Regions from separate parts of the Pseudomonas sp. 9_2_1 genome, predicted to be linked through region 1. Evidence: riboswitches for the same ligand, from Rfam matches in the RefSeq annotation. Region 1 holds a riboswitch; each other region holds the start of a gene.
The links. A riboswitch is a leader RNA that binds a small molecule or an ion and turns the genes downstream of it on or off. The one in region 1 is predicted to bind cobalamin.

Region 1 (5,571 bases):
TGGCGCCGGTCAACGCCTTCCTTTACCTGTTTTCCAGGCACCCGGCCAAGCCTTACCTGCCGGTCGAAGCCTTTCCCGAACTGAAGCCGCTGCAGGACCACTGGCAGGAAATCCGCGAGGAGGGCCGCCAGCTGCTGCACGTGGGCGCAATCAAGAAGTCCGACAATTACGACGACGTCGGTTTCAACTCGTTCTTCAAGACTGGCTGGAAGCGCTTCTACCTGAAGTGGTATGGCGAAAGCCACCCGTCGGCAATGGCCCTGTGCCCGCGTACCACCGAATTGCTGCAAGGCATCGGCACGGTCAAGGCCGCCATGTTCGCCACCTTGCCGCCAGGCGCCAAGCTGGTGCGCCACCGTGACCCGTACGCCGGCTCGTACCGCTACCACCTGGGCCTGGACACGCCGAACGACGATGGCTGCTATATCGACGTTGACGGCGAGAAGTACTCCTGGCGCGATGGCGAGGGGGTGATCTTTGACGAGACCTATATCCACTACGCGGCCAACAACACCGAACACAATCGCATCATCCTGTTCTGCGACGTCGAACGCCCGCTCAAGTACCGCTGGGCCACGGCGTTCAACCGCTGGTTCAGCCGCAAGGTCATGGCCGCCGCGGCAGCGCCCAACGGTGCCGGCGACAAGACCGGCGGCATCAACCGGCTGTTTACCCGCATCTACAAGATCCGTGAGCGCGGCAAGGCGATGAAAAAGCGCAACCGCACACGCTACTACCTGGAAAAGTGGGCAGTGGTCGCCGCGCTGCTGCTGGTGTTCATCTACATCTGACCGGCAACGCAGGCCGTTTTGCCTACGACCTGCGTACACCCACCAAAGTACAAGCCTCACACCTGCCACTCTTCGACTAGCCTGAAAGCTCCACTCGCAACCACCCCAAGGTGAAGACGATGAGCATGATGGACTGGGACGCCTACCGTAAGCAGTTGATGGCCGGCATCGGCGATCTCAAGCAACTCTCCCCCGACACCGTGGCCGGCTACATGACCGCCAGTGGTGCGGGGGCCAAGACCAACCACCTCGACGCCAAGACCCGCGAGCTGATTTCCCTCGCCGTGGCCGTGACCACCCGCTGTGACGGCTGCATCGCCGTGCACTCGCAGCAGGCGGTCAAGCATGGCGCCAGCCGCGAGGAAATTGCCGAGGCGCTCGGCGTGGCCGTGGCGATGAACGCCGGGGCCGCACTGGTCTACTCGGCGCGGGCCATGGATGCAGTGGGCAAGGCCAACGGCTGAGCACAAACGGCGCCGCCACCCTTGCGCGACGGCGCCGCGCCGCCCAGACTGGGCGGCCCAGCCCGCGCAGGAACCCGCATGATCCACATTCGCCCCATGACGCCGGAAGACTTCGAACGTTTCTGGCCGACCTTCCAGGCCACCGTCCAGGCCCGCGAAACTTACGCATTCGACCCCGCCCTGAACGCCGAACAGGCCCGCCAATTGTGGCTGGAGCTGCCATTGCACACGCTGCTGGCAGAGGAGGATGGCGAGCTGCTGGGTTCGTATTACCTCAAGGCCAACGCGGCCGGCCCTGGCGCGCACGTGGGCAATTGCGGCTACATGGTCTGCGAGAGCGCCCGCGGCCGGGGCGTGGCACGCCTGATGTGCGAACATTCGCAGAAGCTGGCACGCCAGGAAGGCTTTCTGGCCCTGCAGTTCAACTCGGTGGTGGCCAGCAACGAGGTGGCGGTGGCGTTGTGGCACAAGCTGGGCTTCGAAACGGTTGGCCGGCTGCCCAAGGCCTATCGCCATGCCCGCCTGGGGCTGGTGGACTGCCTGGTGATGTACAAGTGGCTGGCCGATGAGCCGGTGACAGAGAAACCGCAGCTGCTGATCGGGCGCAAGAACATCGAAGCACGCGTGTCGCGGCGGCGCGGTCGGTAAAGGCCCTGCAGGTGCGTTTGCAGGGCCGCCGGATCAGAAGGCCAGGCCTATCTTGAAGCCGTACTCGTCGCGCTTGAGCTCGGTGTTGTCGGCCAACAGCGTCTCGTCGTCGAGCCGGTATTCGGTGCGGGTGTAGTACACGCCCGCCTGGATCGGCAGGTTGCCTTGCTGGTTCATCAGCAGCGTCACCTCGGCATAAGGGTTGGTGCGGTCTTTCATGTCCGCACTGTCACTGCCAAAGTCTTCCACCTTCAGCTTTACCCGGCCATCGAGGGTTCGCCGTACACCGGCTTCCACGCGCAAGGTGGCCGCATCGAACTGGTGGTTGTAACCCAACGCCGCCTTGGCGAACGGCGCCTTGTAGGTGAGTTCGCTTTCGATCCTGCGGTGCTCGGTTTCAAACCGTGACCACATGTAGCCGCCGCCCACGATCACATCGACGAAGTTGCGCGCATCCACCGCCGCACGCCAGCCCAGGTCCAGCCCTGCCTGCCCCTCCTTGAGTTTGTTGTCGTGCTTCTCGGCATACTTGCCTTCGGCACCCAGCTGGTAAATGAAACCGGACTCTGCGGTCATCTTGTTGCCAAAGGCGGCAAAGATGCCGCCTTCGTCAACGTGTTCGGTCTGGGTTTCACTGCCGCCCTGAAACTTGAATTCGTCGTAGGCGCCGAGAATGCCGACGGTGAACAGAGGGTCGGTGCTGGGTGCGGCATGGGCTGCCAACGGGGTGCCCATCAGGGCCAGGATGCAGGTGTGGCGGAGCAGGTTATGAGTAGGCATGCATCTATGTCTCCATGACGTGTAAACGGGTAGCTAGCCCACATTCCGAAACGCCCGGCGGCGCGATAGTTCGAAAAAGCTTCAGCAAATATTCAGGAATCTGCCGTTCATCACGCGATTGCCTGTCAGCCCGATGGTTGACGACCGTGCTGTGCAGTGGTCATATGCGCGCCAGTTTCAGGTGCCCTGCGCCGCCGCGCGCAAGGTGAAACGGGAAGCCGGTGCGTCGTGTTGCCCACGACAAGTCCGGCGCTGCCCCCGCAACGGTAAGCGAGCGAACCCTTCGAGATACCACTGTGCTCAGGCATGGGAAGGTGAAGGTTTCATGCCCCTCGCAAGCCCGGAGACCGGCCTGAAGCCTTGTTTGGCAACCCGCGGTGGGCGGGCGCAGGCCGGAATCCGTGCGCGCGCTCGCCTGCACGGCAAGCCTTCGCGTGTTTTCCACCGGGATGCATTCATTCCTGCAGCAGTGGAACGACATGTCCCGTATCTTCAAGCTTCACCCCCTGGCGGCCTGCCTGGCCGTCGCCCTGCCGGCCCAGGCCGATGACTTCGACCCAAAGCCTCTGGCCCTGCCGTCAACGGCCATCACCGACACGTTCGACAACCGCATCCTCGACCTCGCCACCCCGACGACGGCCGGGTCGCGCCTGGGCCTCAGTGCCCTGGAAACACCCGCCAGCACCAGCAGCATCAGCGCCGAGCAGATCCAGCAGCGCAACAACCTCAGCGTGCAGGATGCGGTAACCCGTTCACCGGGCATTACCTACATCGGCTCGCCAGGCGATGGCGGGACGGGGCTTGCAGCTCGCGGCTTCACCGGCCACGGCTCGGTGATGACGCTGTTCGACGGCGCGCGCATGTATGCCGGCGCGGGCACCCAGACATTCCCGGTCGACCCGTGGATGGTGGAGCGCATCGACGTGCTGCGTGGCCCGGCGTCGGTGCTGTATGGCGAGGGTGCAACCGGTGCGGTGGTCAATGTGATCCCGAAAAAGCCCTTCAGCGGCGACATCCGCAATCACCTGCGCCTGGGTTACGGTTCATGGGACCGCCAGCAGCTCGGGCTGGACAGTGGCGGTAGCCTGGACGAACGCCTGAGCTACCGGCTTACGCTGAACCAGCAAGCCGGCAATGGCTGGGTTGACCGCACCCCCTCGCGCAGCCTGGCGCTCAGCGCCGCGTTGCGCTTCGACGCCACTGACGACCTCAGCTTCACCCTCGCCCACGAGCGCGGCGATGCCAAGCCTGCCAATTACTACGGCACGCCGCTGATCGACGGCCACTACCGCAGCAGCCTGCGCTACAAGAACTACAACGTGCAGAACGACAAGCAGCACTACGTCGATGAGTGGACCCGCCTGACCACGGACTGGACGCTGAGCGACCAGGTCAGCGCCAGCAACCAGCTGTACTACATGAAAAGCCGCCGCCACTGGCGCAATGCCGAGGCGTACAGCTGGGACGCCGCGCGCCAGCAGCTGCTACGCGGCAGCTACCTGGAGATCAAGCACAACCAGGAGCAGTTCGGCGACCGTCAGACGTTCGCCTTCGATCACAGCCTGTTCGGGCTGGCCAGCAAGACGGTGGTGGGTGCCGAGTACAACAAGGTCCGTTTCAACATCGACAGCAATGCGCCGTACGACGATGTGGGCGGCGACTACATCGACCCATGGCAGCCGCAACCGGGCGACTTCCACAGCGCCTCGCCGCTGCGACCGCAATCGCTCGCCACCACCGGCACCTTCGCGCTGTTTGCGGAAAACCGCCTGCAACTCACCGATCGCCTGTCGCTGGTGACCGGCGTGCGCCGTGACCAGAACCATATCGACCGCGACAACCTGGGCACTGACAGCCGCAGCGACCGCAGCCTGCAAGGCGGCAACTGGCGCGCCGGGCTGGTTTTTGCGCTGACGGAGGATCTGTCGTTGTACGGCCAGTATTCCACCAGCGAGGACGGGGTAGACAACCTCATCAGCCTGAGCCCGGCACAGATGCACTACGACCTGACCGAAGCGAAGCAGACCGAAGTGGGCCTTAAGCAGCGCTTTTGGGAGAGGCGCGGCGAATGGACATTGGCGGCCTACCATATCGTCAAGAACAAGCTGCTGGTGGACGACCCGCTCACCCACGACAAGCAGCAGGCCGGCCAGCAGACCTCGGATGGCCTGGAGGCGACCCTGGAGCTGGCGCTGGCGCATCAGTGGCAGGTGTCGGTAAACGCGTCGCTGGTGCGCGCCAGGTATGACGACTTTGACGAGACGGTGGGTGGTGTAGCCCAGGACCGCGCGGGCAACCGGCCGGCAAACGTGCCCCGGCGCACGGCCAACCTGTGGTTGAGCAAAGGCTTTGGCCAGCAGGTGGAGGCCGGCGTGGGTGCGCGCTACGTGGATGAGCGTTATGCCGACACCGCCAATACCCAGAGCGCCCCCGGGTATACCGTGGTCGATGCCAATATCGCCTGGCGGGTGTTGCCGGATGTGCGTTTGGGCTTGCAGGTGAACAACGTGTTTGACAGGGAGTATGTGGTGTCGGCGTTCAGTGGTGAGCAGTGGTTGATGGGGATGCCACGGGCCTGGTTTGCGACGGTGGATTATAGGTTTTGAACTGGGTTGCCTGGGTCGGCTTGTTTGGGGCAGGGCTGGCATAGGGATCGCATCAGGGCTGACAGGCGCTGCATATCTGGTGGCAACCACCAGGCAACACAAAAACCCCTACCCATCAAACCCCAATAAGTTATAAGATAACATTCCATTTGACATCCATTCTTGCCAGCGATCCCCCATGACAAGCGCCAGCGCCACCCCTACCCTGCTTACCCAGCGCCTGCAGAGCATCGACGCCCTGCGCGGCCTGGTGATCCTGTTCATGCTCCTGGACCATGTCCG
Region 2 (5,571 bases), 1.3 Mb from region 1:
GGCGTTCGACAAAGTCCGGCACCTGCTGATGCAGCGTCGCCTGGCCTAAGGCGTGTGCCCAACTCCCACACCAATAAAAACGGGGCATGCCATTGCTGGCATGCCCCGTTTTCAAACCGCTGAAACGACTCAGGCGACTTTGACGATCCAGCCTGCCGGTGCTTCGACATCACCGCTCTGGATGCCGGTCAGCTCGTCGTAGAGCTTCTGGGTAACCGGGCCGACCTTTTCCAGGTCGTGGAACACGTGCAGCTTGCCGTTGTACTCGATGCCGCCGATCGGGGTGATCACCGCAGCGGTACCGCAGGCACCGGCTTCGATGAAGCGGTCCAGGTTGCTGATTTCGACATCGCCTTCGATCACTTTCAGGCCCAGGCGCGATTGCGCCAGTTCCATCAGCGACAGGCGGGTGATGCCTGGCAACACCGAGGCCGATTTCGGCGTGACGAACTCGTTGTTGGCGGTGATACCGAAGAAGTTGGCCGAACCGACTTCCTCGATCTTGGTGTGAGTCAGCGGGTCGAGGTAAATGGCGTCGGCGAAGTTGGCCTTCTTGGCCTCCGCGCCTGGCTGCAGGCTGGCCGCGTAGTTACCGCCGACCTTGGCTGCGCCGGTGCCTTGCGGGGCAGCACGGTCGAAGCTGGAGATCTGGAAGTTGTGCGGCTTCATGCCGCCCTTGAAGTACGAGCCAACCGGGATGGCGAATACCGAGAAGATGAACTCGGGGGCGGTGCGCACGCCAATGTTGTCACCAGTGCCGATCACGAACGGGCGCAGGTACAGGGCGCCTTTGCCGTGCGGTGGCACGAACTTTTCGTTGGCCTTGACCACCTGCTTGCACGCTTCGATGAACACATCGGTAGGCACGTGCGGCATCAGCAGGCGGGCGCAGCTGCGCTGCATGCGGGCGGCGTTCTGGTCCGGGCGGAACAGGTTGATCGAGCCGTCCTTGCAACGGTAGGCCTTGAGGCCCTCGAAGCACTGCTGGCCATAGTGCAGCGCCGTGGAGCCTTCACTGATGTGCAGTACGTTGTCTTCGGTCAGGGTGCCCTTGTCCCACTCGCCATTGCGCCATACGGACAGGTAGCGTTTGTCGGTCTTGATGTAGTCGAAACCCAGCTTGTCCCAATTAATGCTTTCGTTGCTCATGACACCCTCATTGTCTTGCAAGTGCCCGATCGCTCGGGCTGCTGTTATATGCGCACCATGCCACCATAATACATCCGCAGCAGATCGGGAACGGCCAGTCACGAATTGAGGTTGCGAGGTGTTCACCGCAAGATTTTTAGCGCCTGTGAAATCGAGCGCCGCCCGCGCGGCGCTCGGTTTCACAGGCGCCGCAAAACTTTCGCCAATCTTCAACGGTCTACCGCCCCAAGCGCTTCCCCCAATCACCGCCATGCCCCTGCGCACAAGCCTCTTCACTGTCGAACCGCACATGCCATGCCGGATGATCCAGTGCTATGCCCGCCGCCTCCAACGCTTGTGCAGTCAGCACCAGCATGCGCGTCTTGGCGTCGCCCGCCATGGCTGCAGCCTTGTCGGCTTCTTGCTCGAACACCCAGGTTATGCGCAAGCTGGCCGGAAAATCCTCAGGATCGAGCCGGTGGGTCAGCCAGCTGAAGCCGATGATTTCTGCCTTGGCCGTTTCGCAGGCATCGGTCAGGCATATCACCAGTTCACGCTCCAGCCTGGCCATTTCACGCTTGCCAGATGCCTTCACAGGTTTGCCTCGTCGTCGATCTGCTGACAGAACCGCAGCCGGTTACCGAATGGGTCCCACACCTGCATCTGCAAGCCCCAGTCCAGGCGCTCGGCTTCGGGCCGCGCGTAGCCGTACTGTTTCGCTTGCAGTTCATGCTCCAGCGCGCGCAGGTCGTCGATGCGGGCGAACACCGTCGAGCCGGGGCACGCGTCACCATGGTGTTCGGAAAGGTGCAGGATCAGGCCGTCACGATGCACCTGCATGTACAGCGGCAGGTCCGGGCTGAAGCGGTGTTCCCAGTCCAGCGTGAAACCGAGAAATTCGAGGTAGAACTCCCTGGCCTTTTCGACCGAGAAGATACGCAGCACCGGGATGGCGGGAGCGAGGGGCATGGGGCGTCCTTGACCGTGGGCAAAGACGCTACTCTAGCGCAGTTGCGCAACCTGTGGTTGACCACCCGCCAGCCACTGCGTAGCCTTGCCAGTTCGAGGTTCTTCGGCCAGGCCGAAGCTAAGACGGGAACGCGGTACAAGCCGCGGCTGCCCCCGCAACTGTAAGCACCGACAACGGATCGACACAGCCACTGCGCCAGCGCGCGGGAAGGCGTCATCCCGCCAGCCTGGCTTCAGCCGGCAACTGGAACGGTGCCAGCCAGGAGACCTGCCTCGCAACGTTTTCGACTTTCAACCGGGCGGGGTGATCCGGTGGCGAACAAGCCCGGCCGGCCTGGCCTGCGGCTGTCGTCCTGCATGCCCGCGCCATTCTGCCAAGGGCACTGCGACATGAAAACACTGGCCAAGCTCCCCGTCACCATCGTTACCGGCTTCCTCGGTTCGGGCAAGACCACCTTGCTGCGGCACATGCTCGACAACGCCCAGGGCCGCCGTATCGCGGTCATCGTCAACGAGTTCGGCGAGCTGGGCATCGACGGCGAAATCCTCAAGCAGTGCAGCATCGGCTGCACCGAGGAAGAAGCCAGCGGCCGCGTCTACGAGCTGGCCAACGGCTGCCTGTGCTGCACCGTGCAGGAAGAATTCTTCCCGGTGATGCGCGAGCTGGTGGCGCGCCGTGGCGACCTCGACCACATCCTCATCGAAACCAGTGGCCTGGCTCTGCCCAAGCCGCTGGTACAGGCCTTCCAGTGGCCGGAAATCCGCAACGCTTGCACGGTCGACGCGGTGATCACCGTGGTCGACAGCCCGGCGGTAGCCGCCGGCACCTTCGCCGCCTACCCGGACCAGGTCGATGCCCAGCGCAAGCTCGACCCTAACCTGGACCACGAATCGCCGCTGCACGAACTGTTCGCCGACCAGCTGGCCAGCGCCGACCTGGTGGTGCTGAACAAGGCCGACCTGATCGATGCCGAGGGCTTGGCCAAAGTGCGTGCCGAAGTGGCCGAAGAACTGCCGCCAGCGGTCAAGGTGATCGAGGCCAGCAGCGGCAAGTTGCCAATTGACGTGCTGCTGGGCGTGGGTGCCGAGTCCGAGGCGCACATCGATGGCCGCCGTACCCACCACGACTCGCACCACGATGGCGACGACCATGACGATCATGACCACGACGCCTTCGACTCCATCTCCATCGACCTGCCCGAAGCCGACGAAAGCCTGCTGCTTGATGCCCTGACCCAGCTGGTGGTGGAGTTTGGCGTGCTGCGCGCCAAAGGGTTTGCGGCCATCCCGGGCAAGCCGATGCGCCTGCTGGTACAGGGCGTGGGGACCCGCTTCGACAAGCACTTCGACCGCGCATGGCGCGCCGACGAGCCGCGCATCACCCGCCTGGTGCTGATCGGCCAGGACCTGGATGCGGCCCAGCTGGAAGCACGCCTGCGCAAAGCCCTGGGCGCCTGACCCCATGCACCTGCTGCGGACCCAGCCCGGTGGCTTCGTACCGGATGACAGCATTGCCGACCTCGGCCAGACACCCGCCGAGCTGGTGATTCTCTGCAGCGGCGATTCGCACCTGGCATTGCTCGCCGATACCGCCGAGCAATTGCCCGAAGACTTCCCCAGCCTGCGCCTGGCCAACCCGATGCAGGTGCAGAACCACGCCTCGGTCGACCTGTATGTCGATCAGGTGCTGCGCCATGCCAAGGTCATCCTGGTGTCGCTGCACGGCGGCGTCGGCTACTGGCGCTATGGCGTCGAGCAGCTGGTCGAGCTGGCCGCGCGTGGCGTACAGCTGATCCTGGTGCCAGGCGACGACCGCCCCGACCCGGAGCTGACCCGCCTTGGCACCGTCAGCAGCCAGCAGGCCGAGCGCCTCTGGCACTACCTGCGCCAGGGCGGCAAGACCAACGCCATCAACCTGTTCCAGTGCCTGGCCAGCCAGTGGCTGGGCCGCGACTATGCCTGGGACGAACCGCAACCCTTGCCACGCACGGCGGTGTATCACCCGGCCAAGGGCAGCGCCGTGCTGAAGGACTGGTACCCGCACTGGCACCCTGAGCACCCGGTGGCGCCGCTGCTGTTCTACCGCTCGCACCTGCAGGCGGCCAACACCGCGTTCATCGACGAGTTCTGCCAGCGCCTGCAGGCTGCCGGGCTGAACCCGTTGCCGATCGCGGTGGCCAGCCTGAAGGAAAGCGCGTGCCTGGAGCAGGTCGAAGCCTGGCTGGACGAGGTGGGTGCCGAAGTACTGGTCAATACCACCGGCTTCGCCCTGTCCAGCCCCGAACAGCCCAACCTGCGCCCGTTCCGTCGTGACATCCCGGTGCTGCAGGCGATCTGCGCGCAGGACAACCAGCCCGGCTGGGAAGCCAGCGAGCAAGGTCTTGGCGCGCGCGACCTGGCCATGCACATCGCCCTGCCAGAGCTGGACGGGCGCATCATCACCCGGCCGGTCAGTTTCAAGGACATGGCCTGGCGCAGCGAGCGCAGCCAGTCTGACGTGGTGTGCTACCGCGCTCACCCCGAGCGCATGGACTTTGTCGCCGAGCTGGCGCGTCGCTGGGTCGAGCTGGCCCGCCTGCCCAATGGGCAGAAGCGGGTGGCACTGGTGCTGGCCAACTACCCGACCCGTGATGGGCGTATCGGCAATGGCGTCGGCCTGGACACACCGGCCGCCGCGCTGAACATTCTCAGGGCGCTGCAGGCCGAAGGCTACCCGCTGGCCGAGCTACCGGGCAGCGGCACGCAGTTGATCCACCAGTTGCTCGGCGGCGTGACCAACGACCTCGACCACCTCGACCAGCGCCCCTGCGCCCAGAGCCTGAGCCTGGGCGACTACCAGGCCGCGTTCGCGCGCTTGCCCGAGGCCAATCGCCAGGCGGTGCTGGAACGCTGGGGGCCACCCGAGCAGGACCCGATGTACCGCAGTGGCCGGCTGATGGTGGCGGGCCTGCGCTATGGCCTGACCTTCGTCGGCATCCAGCCGGCCCGGGGCTACCAGGTAGATCCGAGCGCGGTCTATCACGACCCCGATCTGGTACCACCGCACGGCTACCTGGCGTTTCACTTCTGGCTGCGCCATGCCTTTGCCGCCGATGCAGTGATCCACGTCGGCAAGCACGGCAACCTGGAATGGCTGCCCGGCAAGGGCGTCGGGCTGTCGGCTGAGTGCTGGCCGGATGCCTTGCTCGGCCCGCTGCCGAACATCTACCCGTTCATCGTCAACGACCCGGGCGAGGGTGCCCAGGCCAAGCGGCGCACCCAGGCGGTGATCATCGATCACCTGATGCCGCCGCTGACCCGCGCCGAAACCTATGGCCCGTTGCGCCACCTGGAACAGCTGGCCGACGAGTTCTACGAAGCGCAGCTGCTCGACCCACGGCGTGCCCGCGAGCTGCAGCGCGATATCCTCGAACTGGTCAAGGCCACCCATATCGACCGCGAGTTGCAGTTGGAAGGGCAACTGGACGATGCCAC
Region 3 (5,571 bases), 1.1 Mb from region 1:
ATCAGCACGGTTGTCATGAGAAAACTCCTGTCAGGATGTGGTCCGCCTTCCTGGATCACTCAGGAATACGTCTGCAAGCGGGTTAATCGGAAGCGCTGCAAGATACGACCAATCCTGAAGTTTGGTAATGCCGAGTATAGAAGTGTTGATAATCCTCGGGTGCCTTGTTGAAAATTCCTACAAATAATGGAAAGACATCACCGCTAACAAGGCGGAGTGTCGATTTTCTGGTCGGTCAATTGCAGGCGAGGTGTGTTTTATTCACGCGCAAGGGCGAGGCGGGGTTGTTGGCCAAGGCCTGGCCGACCCGCGTCGGACGGGTCACCAGCTGGCCTTTGCAGTTCGGGCAATAGCCCTGCAAGCGGGTTTCGACGCAGGTGCGGCAGAAGGTGCATTCAAAGGAACAGATCAGCGCGTCAGGGCTGTCGCCAGGCAGGTCGATATCGCAGCATTCGCAGTTGGGGCGTAGATCCAGCATGAGCTTGACTCCGGTTCGCAAGCGGGAACCCGGAGTCTGCTACGCCTGTGGTGAGCCTGGCAATGCTCAGTCGCCAGGGCGATACAAGTGGGCGTGCCCTGCGCGGTACAAGGCCGAATCGGCGAACGGAGTGTTGCCCAGCACATGCCCCACCAGAATCAGTGCGGTGCGGCGGAAGTCCTTGGCGGCGACACGTTCGGCGATGTCGCCAAGGCTGCCACGAACCCAGTCCTGGTCTGGCCATGTGGCGCGGTGCACGACCGCCACCGGGCAGTCTGCGCCATAGTGTGGCAGCAGTTCGTCGACGATCCGCGAGAGGTGCTTGACCCCCAGGTGAATCGCAAGCGTGCTGCCATGGCGCGCCAGGTCCGCCAGCTGCTCGCCGGGTGGCATCGGCGAGCTGTCGCCATAGCGGGTCAGGATCACCGTCTGTGCCACCTGCGGCAGGGTCAGCTCGCAGCCGAGCAGGGCGGCGCTGGCGGCCGTGGCGGTGACACCGGGGATGATCTGGTAATCGATACCCAGCGCCTGCAGGTGGCGGATCTGCTCGCCGATGGCGCCGTACAGGCTGGGGTCCCCGCTATGCACGCGGGCGACGTCCTGGCCTTGCTGGTGCGCCGTGCGCATGGCGGCGATGATCTGCTCCAGGTGCAGCTCGGCACTGTTGATCACGGTTTCGGCCCGGTGGCCTTCGAGCACGGCAGCAGGCACCAGCGAGCCGGCGTAGATGATCACCGGGCACTGACGAATCAGCCGTTGCCCCTTGACCGTGATCAGTTCCGGGTCGCCGGGGCCGGCGCCGATGAAGTAGACCGTCATGGAAAGTCCTTGCAATAAATGAGGGTGCAGCGTTCAGCAGGCCAGCGCGAGGGTTGCCGGGCCCATCACCTGGCGTGTGAGCAGCAACCGCGCTGTGCCGAGCCCCTGGCTTGCCAGGGCCAACGCCGCGCTCTCGGCCACCCCCCAGCAACCCGTGTGGGCATGGGCCACAGCAGAACGGTGGCTGAGCAGGTTGGAGTAGGGTTGCAGTTGCGCGCCATGGTACAGCACCAAAGGCAAACCGAGGTGTTCGGCCAGTTGCTGTAACCCCGGTTCGTTGGCCTTCAGGCTGATGCTGGCGATACCGTGCAGGTCGGCCAGCGCCAGGCCCTGATTATCCAGGGCCTGGCGCAGAAGGCTGAGCAGCGTATCCACCGGGCAGCCCCGGCGGCAGCCAAAACCGGCGTAAAAAACTGGCATCAGGCCTGGCTTGAGCGGCGGAACAGCCAGGCGCTTAGCAGGCCCAGGGCCAGCCAGAAGGCGGCGTTGGTCAGCCAGGAGGCCAGCTTGAACTGGGCTTCCAGTGCTTCGGGAGCCAGGCTTTCGTGCACCTCCGGTTGCGGCGCGCCAATTACATGCGGCACCACCAGCAGCACGGCGCCCAGCGCTTTCAGCAGCCCGTGGCGGGCAAACGCCAGCAAGGCCAGGCCCAGGGCGGTGGCGCTGGCGGTGCCAATCCACCAGGCCTGACGTTGCCCAAGGTCGGCCGCAGCCGTACCTGGCAGTTCTGGGGGCAGGCCCAGGGTTGGCGCGAGGCAGAACACGGCGAAGCCCGCCAGCCCCCACAAAGCCCCCGTGCTGGCGCGCTTCGGAGCGCGCAGGCTGTAGAGCGCGGCCAGGATCAGGGCGAAGCCGACCGCCACCACCAGGTTGCCACCGGTCGTAGACAGCACGCGCTGCCAGCCGTCTTCCGGCGACCAGGCTTCGGCGCTGTGCTCATGGGCAGCGACTTCGCTGCCATGTTCGTGGTGTGCGGCCGGGGCCGAAGACTCGTAGGTTTCCGCCTGAAGAATCAACGGGGCCACCCAGAAGCTTTGCAACAAGGTCAGCAACAAGGCCGCAAGCAGCCCGCTGAAGCCCGCAGTACGGGCAATGCGCGTGATCATCGGGCGTACTCAGTGGCAGGGGAAGGCGGCGCTGTGGCGGGTATCGTGGGCAGCGTTGTGCACGGCCTCGATGTGCGAAAAACCGGCGAAGTAGACCAGGCACAGGCCGAGCAGGCTGGCGCCGACGGCGATGACGACGCGTTGGCTTAGCGTGGTGGGGGTGGCAAGGCTGTGTGGCTTGGCGCTGGTGACGGGCATGACGCGTTCCTCTGCTTTTTTGTGGGCAACGGACAAGCGCGGCAGCCCCGAGCGTGATTGCCCAGGGAATGCGACAGCGCCCGCCCACCGCGGGGTGTTCATGAACGCCAGGCCGGTCTCCGGGCTTGCGAGGAAGAGCAGGGCTCCTGAAAAGCGTCACCTTCCCATGCCGAACTACGGGCACAGTGGTACAGACGCTTCGCTCGCTTACCGTTGCGGGGGCAGCACCGGGCTAGTCCGACCCTGCTGAAGGGCCGCGACGCACCGGTTTCCCGTTTCACCCCAGAAGGGGCACCTGAACGCAGGCATAAGGAGAGCATGGGGCGGGCGTGGCGTCAATTGCGGGATATGAGCTGGGCCCTGATGCCCCCCCTAACAGCGGCTCTCCCGCCCCATCAACCGCGAGCAAACGCCGCCAGCTTCTCCCCGTCCAGGCGATAGCGCACCCACTCGTCCTGCGCCTCGGCCCCCAGCTTCTGGTAAAAGCCGATCGCCGGCTCGTTCCAGTCCAGCACGCTCCACTCCAGCCGCCCGCAGTTGTTCGCTACCGCTTCGCGCGCAATGTGCTGCAGCACTTGCCGCCCCGCGCCATCGCCGCGCTGCTCGGGCGTGATATACAAGTCTTCCAGGTAGATGCCGTTGCGCCCGAGCCAGGTCGAGTAGCTGTAGAAATACACGGCGAAGCCGATTGCCTGGCCATCGCGTTCGCACATCAGGCCATGCACCGTGCTGCCCTCGTCGAACAGGCTGTGCTCGATGTCGGCGACGCTGGCGATCACTTCGTGACGGGCACGCTCATACTCGGCCAGTTCGGTAATGAAGGCCAGAATCTGTTGCGCATCGGTGCGAACGGCAGGGCGAATGGTAACGCTCATGTTGACGGCTTCCTTGATTCGGGTAGCAATACAGTGAGGTGTATCTACATAATTTAATGGAACTGTACTGGTCGCAGGGGAGGGCGACTCCGTTAGTGTGACAGCACCTATAAAGAAAGTGGACCGCCCCTATGCTCGCCTCTGCCGACCTGCTGACCGCCTTCGTGCTGTTTGCCTTCGTGTCCTCCATCACGCCCGGCCCCAACAACACCATGTTGCTGGCCTCGGGGGTGAACTTCGGCGTGCGCCGCTCGATTCCTCACGCTGTGGGCATCAGCGTCGGTTTCATGGTCATGGTGCTGGCCGTTGGTCTGGGCCTGGGCGAGGTGTTCAAGGCCTGGCCGCCGCTGTACACAGTGCTGCGCTACACCGGGGCGGCCTACCTGCTGTACCTGGCCTGGAAAATCGCCACTTCCGGGCCAGTCGGCACGGCTTCGTCCGGTGCTCGCAAACCCATGGGCTTCTGGGGCGCAGCGGCGTTCCAGTGGGTCAATCCAAAGGCCTGGGTGATGGCGGTGGGGGCGATTACAACCTATACACCGGCGCAAGGCTATGTGACCAACGTGATCGTCATCGCCGCCTTGTTCGCCCTGGTCAACCTGCCCAGCGTGGGCGTGTGGGTGATGTTTGGCAGCGCGCTGCGCAACCTGCTGCAGAACCCGCGTTGGCTGATGCTGTTCAATGTCCTGATGGCCCTGTTGCTGGTGATTTCACTGTACCCGCTTCTGTTTGTAGAATCGGCGTTTTCCTAGCCCGCGAGTTGCCCAAGCCCATGCAGTTGATCCCCTGGTCCCACGAATGTGCCGAAGGCTTCACCCTGCGTGGCTGGCGCACCGCGGCCAGCGGCAAGCCGCTGCTGCATTTCTTGCACGGTAACGGCTTCTGCTGCCTGGCCTATCAGCCTTTGCTGATGCGCCTGGGCGAGCATTTCGACCTGTGGCTGTGCGATGTCCAGGGGCACGGTGACAGTGACCATGGCGGGGCGTTTCGCGGCTGGAACCGTACCGCCGCGTTGGCCGTGGAGGCATTTCAGGCCGGGCGTGGCGAGTACGGCGAAGTGCCGCGCTTTGCCGTCGGGCACAGCTTTGGCGGCGTGCTCACCGGGCTGATGCTGGCCAGTGAGCCGCAGCTGTTTGCACGTGCCGTGTTGCTTGACCCGGTGCTGTTCAGCCGGCGCATGCTTGGCGTGATGGGCGCGGCGGCCCTGGTTGGCCTGCACCAGCGCCACGCCCTGGCGCGCAAGGCCGCGAGCCGGCGCAGCCACTGGCCTGATCGCGAAGCGGCGCTCGCTTCACTGCAAGGCCGTGGCATCTTCAAGGGCTGGGCAGATGCGGCGCTGCAGGCCTATGTCGAACATGCCATCGGTGATTGCGGCGAAGCGGTGGTCCTCAAATGCCGGCCCAGCCGTGAGGTGGAAATATTCAGCTCGTTCCCCAGGCGCATGTGGGCAAGCCTTGCTGCGATCAGCACCCCTACGCAGGTGTTGTATGGCGAGCACACCTATCCCTTCGTGCCACACTCGGTAAGTCGGCTGGCGGCGCTCAACCCGAATGTGACTGCGCAACAGGTAGCGGGCGGGCATTGTTTCATGCAGGAGGACCCTGGCAAGGCAGCTGATCAGGTGCTCGATTTCTTGCAGGGCTGATTGTTCCATCCATGGAACGATGCATGCCAAAACAGCTGACTACCGCCCGATTGACATCATTGATAAGGTTATCCCAGCCAAGAGAGGAGCCTTCTCATGAAAAAGATTCTGGGCATCCACCGCAACCCGCACGCTCATTGGGTGGGGGATGGTTTTCCGGTGCGCAGCCTGTTCACCTACGACAACCTGGCCAGCCAGATCAGCCCGTTCCTGCTGCTTGACTATGCCGGCCCCCATGATTTCACCCCGACTGCTGCACGACGGGGTGTCGGCCAGCACCCGCACCGCGGCTTTGAGACTGTGACCATCGTCTACCAGGGCGAGCTGGAGCACCGTGACTCCACCGGCGCTGGCGGTCTGATCGGCCCTGGGGATGTGCAGTGGATGACCGCCGCCAATGGCATCATCCATGAAGAGTTCCACTCCCCAGCCTTCGCCCGCAGCGGCGGC

Region 2: another riboswitch for cobalamin. It lies ahead of cobW (cobalamin biosynthesis protein CobW); the one in region 1 lies ahead of AC5O5I_RS18005 (TonB-dependent receptor).
Region 3: another riboswitch for cobalamin. It lies ahead of AC5O5I_RS12695 (CbtB domain-containing protein); the one in region 1 lies ahead of AC5O5I_RS18005 (TonB-dependent receptor).

What each region holds. Positions count from the first base shown of each region.
Region 1 is NZ_CM181239.1:3,967,860-3,973,430, forward strand. Features, by position in the region: gene lpxO (lipid A hydroxylase LpxO) at 1-791, shown strand, start outside; gene AC5O5I_RS17990 (carboxymuconolactone decarboxylase family protein) at 911-1,255, shown strand; gene AC5O5I_RS17995 (GNAT family N-acetyltransferase) at 1,334-1,903, shown strand; gene AC5O5I_RS18000 (hypothetical protein) at 1,937-2,683, opposite strand; cobalamin riboswitch at 2,847-3,053, shown strand; gene AC5O5I_RS18005 (TonB-dependent receptor) at 3,163-5,289, shown strand; gene AC5O5I_RS18010 (acetyltransferase domain-containing protein) at 5,468-5,571, shown strand, end outside.
Region 2 is NZ_CM181239.1:2,708,132-2,713,702, forward strand. Features, by position in the region: gene AC5O5I_RS12160 (multidrug/biocide efflux PACE transporter) at 1-49, shown strand, start outside; gene AC5O5I_RS12165 (branched-chain amino acid aminotransferase) at 130-1,149, opposite strand; gene AC5O5I_RS12170 (hypothetical protein) at 1,367-1,723, opposite strand; gene AC5O5I_RS12175 (glyoxalase superfamily protein) at 1,720-2,097, opposite strand; cobalamin riboswitch at 2,177-2,387, shown strand; gene cobW (cobalamin biosynthesis protein CobW) at 2,488-3,555, shown strand; gene cobN (cobaltochelatase subunit CobN) at 3,560-5,571, shown strand, end outside.
Region 3 is NZ_CM181239.1:2,830,199-2,835,769, forward strand. Features, by position in the region: gene AC5O5I_RS12670 (response regulator transcription factor) at 1-17, opposite strand, end outside; gene AC5O5I_RS12675 (DUF1272 domain-containing protein) at 236-478, opposite strand; gene cobM (precorrin-4 C(11)-methyltransferase) at 545-1,297, opposite strand; gene AC5O5I_RS12685 (cobalamin biosynthesis protein) at 1,331-1,717, opposite strand; gene AC5O5I_RS12690 (CbtA family protein) at 1,717-2,403, opposite strand; gene AC5O5I_RS12695 (CbtB domain-containing protein) at 2,413-2,601, opposite strand; cobalamin riboswitch at 2,694-2,915, opposite strand; gene AC5O5I_RS12700 (GNAT family N-acetyltransferase) at 2,997-3,476, opposite strand; gene AC5O5I_RS12705 (LysE family translocator) at 3,608-4,228, shown strand; gene AC5O5I_RS12710 (alpha/beta fold hydrolase) at 4,249-5,121, shown strand; gene AC5O5I_RS12715 (pirin family protein) at 5,218-5,571, shown strand, end outside.